Regions from separate parts of the Bordetella sp. H567 genome, predicted to be linked through region 2. Evidence: predicted binding sites of a transcription regulator. Region 2 holds the regulator's gene; each other region holds the start of a gene.

Region 1 (2,262 bases), 1.3 Mb from region 2:
ATGGCGTGCGGCGCCAGTGTGTTGGCGCCCGCCCGGCGCATGCCCAGGCGGATGCCGTGGGCAGCCGCGGCCGGCGTCAGCGCCATGACGCATTCGTGCTCGATCACCGCGCATGCCGTGGCGTCAAGCGGCCACGGCGGATGCAGGGCGTCCAGCGCCAGCCTCGGCAGGTGTATCGCGATCCAGAGTTGCATGGGTATTCAAAACAAGGTCGTGCGCGAGAGGCTGCGTATCGATCGGCGCGGAGGGGGCGGCTTCTTGCGATGCGGCGTGCGATGTTTCCGGCGCTTCGGCAGGCAGCGTTTCCTGCGACAGGGAGCGGGATCGTTCCAGCGCGATGAACAGGGGATGGCTGCATACCGGCCCGCGGCGCTTGACGATATCCACTCGCAAGGCATCTCCCGCGGGTGCCAGCGACAGCCGCAAGGGCGCCGGCGAGGCCTGCGCCAGCGCGCGCGCCGGCCGCAGGCAGAAGAACAAGGTGGCGCCCGCCTGCGCCGCCAGGTGCAGCCGCCGCAGGGCTTCCGGCCTGGCCTGCGGCAGCCAGCAAAGCAGGGCGGCACAGCCACCGTTTTTCAACACCTGTTCCGCCGCCCACAGGGCATCCGCCGGCCGGGCGGGATTTACCCACAGCAGCCGCGCGGGATCCAGCCCCCAGCTGGTCCATGCCGCGATATGCGGCACGCAGGGGGGCTGCACCAGTACGATGCTGCCTTCCGGGGCCAGTGCCCGCAGCGCCGGTTGCAGCAACCGCATTTCCCCGATGCCGGGCCGCGGCAGCAGCAGTTCATTCAAGGCCCCCGGCGGCCAGCCGCCCCCGGGTAATTCCTGCCCCAGCACCGGATAACCCGTCGGCACCGCGGCGCGCGCCGCCCGCGCAAGCTGCGTCCCCCGCCACAGGGCGGGATGGATGTGTTCAGGAGGCGGCGAGGAAAGCCTGGACATGACGACGGAGCAAGGCGGAAACGCCCGGCGGGTTCAGCGCCGGGCGTGGATTTTCACTGTACAAATATACAGTAAAAACGTGGGGAGCCACCGCCACATTTCTGCGCGCCGCTACGGCAGAGGAGGGCGAAGCAAGCCCCGCTCCGGCCGGTCGAGGGGGCCAGGCGGAGCCGCTATCGACCCCGCCAACCCGCCTGGGATGCGACCTTGCGCCCCCGTCAAACCCCGTTGGCGATGCCGTTCGCCGCCATGGCCACCGCCCATCCCATCAGCGCGACGCCCAGGGGGGCGCTGATGCGGCGGCCCCAGGGCAGGTTTTTTTCGATCGCCATCGCGGTGGCCAATACCAGCATCCAGCCCAGGCTGCCCATGCCGACGGCGAACATCACCAGCATCAGCGCCCAGCAGCAGCCCACGCAGTACAGGCCATGATGCGCGCCCAGCACGAAGGCGTGCCGCGCCGGCGATCCGCCGCGCCAGTGCCGCATGATGAAACCCAGCGGCGCGCGGCATTTATCCAGGCATCGGTATTTGAGCGGGCTGAATTGGAATGCGCCCGCCAGGGCGACGCAGGCGACGCCGATCAGCCAGCCATTCCAGGCAAGCGCAGGGGTGCTGGCCAGGAGCGACAGCAAACCCGCGTGCAGACCCTGCGACAGCGCGCCGAATGCGGCCCACGCGGCCATGTAGCCCACGCCCAGCAATATCAGCAGGCGGCCGTGGTCCCGCCGTCCGGCCGTCAGCCTGTCGAAGAGGGCAAGCAGGGGCAGGATGGTCGGCAGCATCATCGCCGCGATCATGAGCACCCAGGCGGCGGCGTAGAGGACGATCGGGACCAGCACCTCGCCGCCGGGAATGGTGCGACACAGGAAGGCCGCGGATCCCGTTGTCGTCCAGTCATCGTGTTCCAGGTAGCGCCCATACGGACTGCGCGCCCAGGCCCACAGGGTTGCCCACGATAATGCGGCCAGCGCCAGCAGGACCGGCAGGAAGACACGGCGGTGGGGCCGGCTGCCGGGCGGCGCCGGGTACGGTAGCCAGCGCCCGCGGCCGGGCTTATCCGTCGAACACAAAGATGCTTTGCAGGGCATTATGGTTCTTGATGTCGACGTCGATGCCCAGCGCCTTGTTCCTGGACCGGTACGTGGGCGCCTTGCCGACGAAGACCGGCGCGCCGGGCACCGTCGAGAATATCGTGTCCGTCAGCGTCGTCTGGCCGCCGGTGGCGCCCAGGTAGGGCTCCAATGCGGCGTAGTAGTCCGCGCCGATCTCCAGTTCGCCTTTGCCTTCGTTCACCGTGAAGCGGATGGGCGCGCG
Region 2 (2,262 bases):
AACTGTTCGCGCTCTGGGAGCAAGAGCTGGGCGGCATGCGCGATCGCATTCGCTTGATGCGGCGGCAATTGGTCGAAAAGATCAAGGAACACGGCGCGCAGCAGGATTTCAGCTTCGTCCTTCAGCAACGCGGCATGTTCTCGTATTCCGGCTTGACGTCCGCCCAGGTCGATCGGCTGCGCGACGAGCATGGGATCTATGCGGTTTCCAGTGGGCGCATCTGTGTGGCCGCGCTGAACAGCCAGAATATCGACGCCGCCGCCAAGGGTATCGCCGCCGTGCTGAAAAACTAGGCGATACGCATATCCAGGTACCGCGCCGGCATACCGGATCAGAGCCGGGCAGCACGCGTGGACCGGAACGAAGAATGGGGCCGCTGGCCCCATTCTTTTTGGCGTCTTGCGTTGCCATCGCCCCAGACCCCTTGCGTTTTGAAGCTGCGTCCCCCAAAATGCGGAGCTGTATATCCATACAGGGAACCAGGAACCCGCAATGGCCAGCAAACTTACCGAACGCCAACAGCAGATCCTAGACCTCATACGCCAGGCAGTCTCCAGTACCGGCTTTCCTCCGACCCGCGCGGAAATCGCCCAGGCACTGGGGTTCCGCTCGCCCAACGCCGCGGAAGACCACCTGAAGGCCCTGGCCCGCAAAGGGGCGATCGAACTCACCGCGGGCGCCTCCCGCGGCATCCGCCTGAAAGAAGCGCGTGGTGAAAGCGGGCAAGCCATGCTGCCGATCCCCGCCCTCGCCCAATTGATGCTGCCGCTGGTGGGACGAGTTGCCGCGGGCAGCCCCATCCTGGCCGCGGAGCATGTGGAAAGGGACGTAGGCGTGGACCCGGCCCTTTTCGCCCAGCGTCCGGACTACCTGCTCAAGGTCCGTGGGATGAGCATGCGCGACGTGGGAATCCTCGACGGGGACCTGCTCGCCGTCAAGAAGGCCAGCGAAGCGCGGGAGGGGCAGATCGTGGTCGCCCGCATCGACGAAGACGTTACCGTCAAGCGACTGCACCGCCACGGCGGCCGTATCGAACTGCTGCCGGAAAATCCGGACTTCCAACCCATCGTAGTACAGCCCGGCCAGGAATTCGCCCTGGAGGGCATCGCGGTCGGCCTTATCCGCACACAGGCCCTGCACTAGAAAAGGGCCTGTCAGCTTGCGCTGCAGGCCCTTACGATCACGAACGGTCGGCGCGGATCAGTGCTTGATGACCGGGTCCACGGAGTCCGACGCGGACGTGGCGGCCGGCGTCACCAAGGGCTTGTCCTTCGCCTCTTCTTCCGAAATAGGCTCGGGCATACGCTCCAAGGCACGTTCCAGCACCTTGTCGATCCAGCGAACCGGAACGACCTCCAGCTGGTTCTTCACGTTGTCCGGGATCTCCGCCAGGTCCTTGACGTTTTCCTCGGGTATCAACACCGTCTTGATACCGCCACGGTGCGCGGCCAGCAGCTTTTCTTTCAGGCCGCCGATGGCCAGCACCTCGCCGCGCAGGGTGATTTCCCCCGTCATCGCAACGTCTGCCCGCACCGGGATGCCGGACAACGCCGAGACCATGGCCGTCGTGATGGCGATACCCGCCGACGGGCCGTCCTTGGGCGTGGCACCCTCCGGTACGTGCACGTGCATATCCCGCTTTTCGAAGACGCTGTCGGCGAAACCCAGCCGGCGGGCGCGCGAGCGCACGACGGTACGCGCCGCTTCGACCGACTCCTTCATTACGTCCCCGAGCGAACCCGTACGCTGGATTGCGCCCTTGCCCGGCATATCGGCAACTTCGATGGTCAGCAGATCGCCACCCACCTCCGTCCAGGCCAGGCCGGTCACCTGCCCCACCTGGTTTTCCTTTTCCGCCATGCCAAAGTTATAGCGACGCACACCCAGATAGTCGTTCAGGTTCTCCGAGGTAACGGCGATCGGCTTGGCTTCGCCATTGGCATCCGACTTGGCCTTGGCATCGCGTTCCGTCAGCAATTGCTTGACGACCTTGCGGCAGATCTTGCCGACCTCGCGCTCAAGCGCGCGCACACCGGCCTCGCGCGTGTAGTACCGCACGATGTCCCGCAGCGCGGATTCGTCAATCGTAAGCTCCGCTTCCTTCAGGCCATTGTTCTTCAATAGCTTGGGAATCAGGTGATCGCTGGCGATGTGAACCTTCTCGTCCTCGGTATAGCCCGACAGGCGGATGACTTCCATCCGATCCAGCAATGCGGGCGGAATGTTCAGCGTATTGCTGGTCGCCACGAACATCACGTCCGA
Region 3 (2,262 bases), 1.8 Mb from region 2:
GCCGCACGACCAGTCCGACGGCATGGACCGACGTTGCCATCGACAACCTGATTTCGCTGCCGCGCGACAATCCCATCCAGCAGCTGGTCGACCGGCGCCTGCATATCACGCCGGCCGATGCGCCGAAGGGCCGCACCGTGACTCACCTGGAAACCGCCATGGCGATGGTGGAAGCGGGGTTGGGCCAAGCCATCGTGCCCTCTTTCGCGGCCGTGGCGCGATCGCGTTGGCGCGTACGGTTCGTGACGATGGAGCCCGTCCTGGCGCTGAACTACTACTGCATCACCCCGGCGGGACGTCCCGTGCCCCCGCTGGTGGAGCACTTCGCCGCGGTCTTCACGGCGGTGGCGGGCATGCACATGAAAACGCCGAAAAAAACGCCGCTTTCGCAGCGGCGTCCAACGCGCATCGGGAACGATATGGCGCGTCAGGTGCTGGCACGATAGCGGTCGCGCAGCGCCCGGATCTGGTCGTGATTGCGCAACACGCCTTCATACTGCCTTTGCACCACCGCGCGGATGTCCTCCGGCAGGGGCTCGCGCAAGGCGTTGGTGTAATCGTGCTTGGCGACGTCCTCGCCGCGTTCGCATTCTTCCAGGATGGCGGCGTCGCTGCGGCCGGTGACGGCGGCCTTCAGGTTGACCCATCCGCGATGCACGGCGCCGGCCACGCTGCCGCCGGTTTCGGGCTTGCCGCCCAGCCGCGAGACGATGGCCTGCAGCTCAGCCGCGCCGGCCGCGCAGTCGTTCGCACGGTTCTGGAAAAGTCCCCGCAGTTCCGGGTCCTTGGTGTCTTCGGCGGCCGCCAGAAAACCCTTTTCTCCGTTCTTGCTGGTTTCGGTCAGGTCGTTCAGCAGTTTGACGATACGATCGGCCATGGCATTCTCCTTGGTGAGTAAAACCGCGCGCCGCCTTCCGCGGACGCGCACACAGGGGCATTCCGCAAACCCCGTACCCATGGGCGGCTCCCGGACGGACTGAGGTTTTATCCAGTATCATGGCGGCCTGTCGCGCCGTCTTGTTGGCGGCGCCTGCCCATCCACGACGCGGCTCCAGCCCGTCTCGCCCGCCCATGTCCGAACGCCCCGCCACCGGCGCCGAAGCGCCCGATCCGCTTGCGGAATTGAACCCCAGCCAGCGCGAAGCCGCCGAATATGGCGCCGGGCCGGCGGGGGGCGGCCCGCTGCTGGTCATCGCCGGGGCGGGATCGGGCAAGACGAGCACGCTGGCCCATCGCGTCGCCAACCTGATCCTGAAGGGCGCGGACGCGCAGCGCATGCTGCTGCTGACGTTCTCGCGGCGCGCGGCCATCGAAATGGAAAGACGGGCCGGGGCGGTATTGCAGAAGGTGCTGCGGCTGGGCGCCGGCCACGTACCTCCCGCCCTGCCATGGGCCGGCACGTTCCACGCCATCGGCGCGCGCCTGCTGCGCGAGTTCGCCCCGCGCATCGGCCTGGCCGAGTCCTTCACCATCCACGACCGCGGCGATTCCGAAGACCTGATGGGCATGCTGCGCCACGAACTGGGGCTCTCGTCCACCGAATCGCGTTTTCCGCTGAAGGGCACCTGCCTGTCCATCTATTCACGCGTGGTGAACAGCCAGACGCCGCTGGACGGTATCCTGAAGGAAGTCTATCCCTGGTGCGCGCAGTGGGAAGAACAGCTCAAGCGCCTGTTCCGCGCCTACGTGGAAGCCAAGCAGGCCCAGCAGGTCCTGGACTACGACGACTTGCTGCTTTATTGGTCGGAAATGATGGCCCACCCCGACATCGCGGGCGACGTGGGCGGCCGCTTCGATCACGTCATGGTGGACGAATACCAGGACACCAATCGCCTGCAGGCCGCCATCCTGCTGGCGATGAAGCCGGACGGCCGTGGGCTGACGGTGGTGGGCGACGACGCGCAGGCCATCTATTCCTTCCGCGCCGCGACGGTGCGCAACATCCTGGATTTCCCCGCGCAATTCGGCGCGCCCGCCAAAGTGGTCACGCTGGAACGCAACTACCGTTCGACACAGCCCATCCTGGATGCGTCCAACGCGGTCATCGCGCTCGCGCGGGAACGCCACGCCAAGCAGTTGTGGACCGAGCGCAAGTCGTCGAACCGTCCCAAGCTGGTCACGGTCAGCGATGAAGCCGGCCAGGCCCGCTGGGTGGCGGACCAGGTGTTGGCGCAGCGTGAAGCCGGCGCCACGCTGAAATCCCAGGCCGTGCTGTTCCGCGCCTCTGGCCACAGCGCCGCAGTGGAGCTGGAGCTGACACGC

The links. Region 2 encodes LexA, which represses DNA repair genes until DNA is damaged. Its sites were predicted from a motif close to ACTGTATNNNNATACAGT; they were not measured.
Region 1: a site for LexA is predicted at 1,001-1,018, ahead of imuA (translesion DNA synthesis-associated protein ImuA). Genes of this name have one in related genera too.
Region 3: a site for LexA is predicted at 976-993, ahead of AKI39_RS07460 (ATP-dependent helicase). Genes of this name have one in related genera too.

The regions. Positions count from the first base shown of each region.
Region 1 covers NZ_CP012334.1:2,112,810-2,115,071, forward strand. The annotation lists gene AKI39_RS09575 (Y-family DNA polymerase) at 1-194, opposite strand, end outside; gene imuA (translesion DNA synthesis-associated protein ImuA) at 124-945, opposite strand; gene AKI39_RS09585 (DUF2182 domain-containing protein) at 1,164-2,018, opposite strand; gene AKI39_RS09590 (DUF1326 domain-containing protein) at 2,002-2,262, opposite strand, start outside.
Region 2 covers NZ_CP012334.1:3,436,486-3,438,747, forward strand. The annotation lists gene AKI39_RS15410 (amino acid aminotransferase) at 1-293, shown strand, start outside; gene lexA (transcriptional repressor LexA) at 493-1,143, shown strand; gene lon (endopeptidase La) at 1,201-2,262, opposite strand, start outside.
Region 3 covers NZ_CP012334.1:1,642,172-1,644,433, forward strand. The annotation lists gene AKI39_RS07450 (LysR family transcriptional regulator) at 1-446, shown strand, start outside; gene AKI39_RS07455 (PA2169 family four-helix-bundle protein) at 428-877, opposite strand; gene AKI39_RS07460 (ATP-dependent helicase) at 1,072-2,262, shown strand, end outside.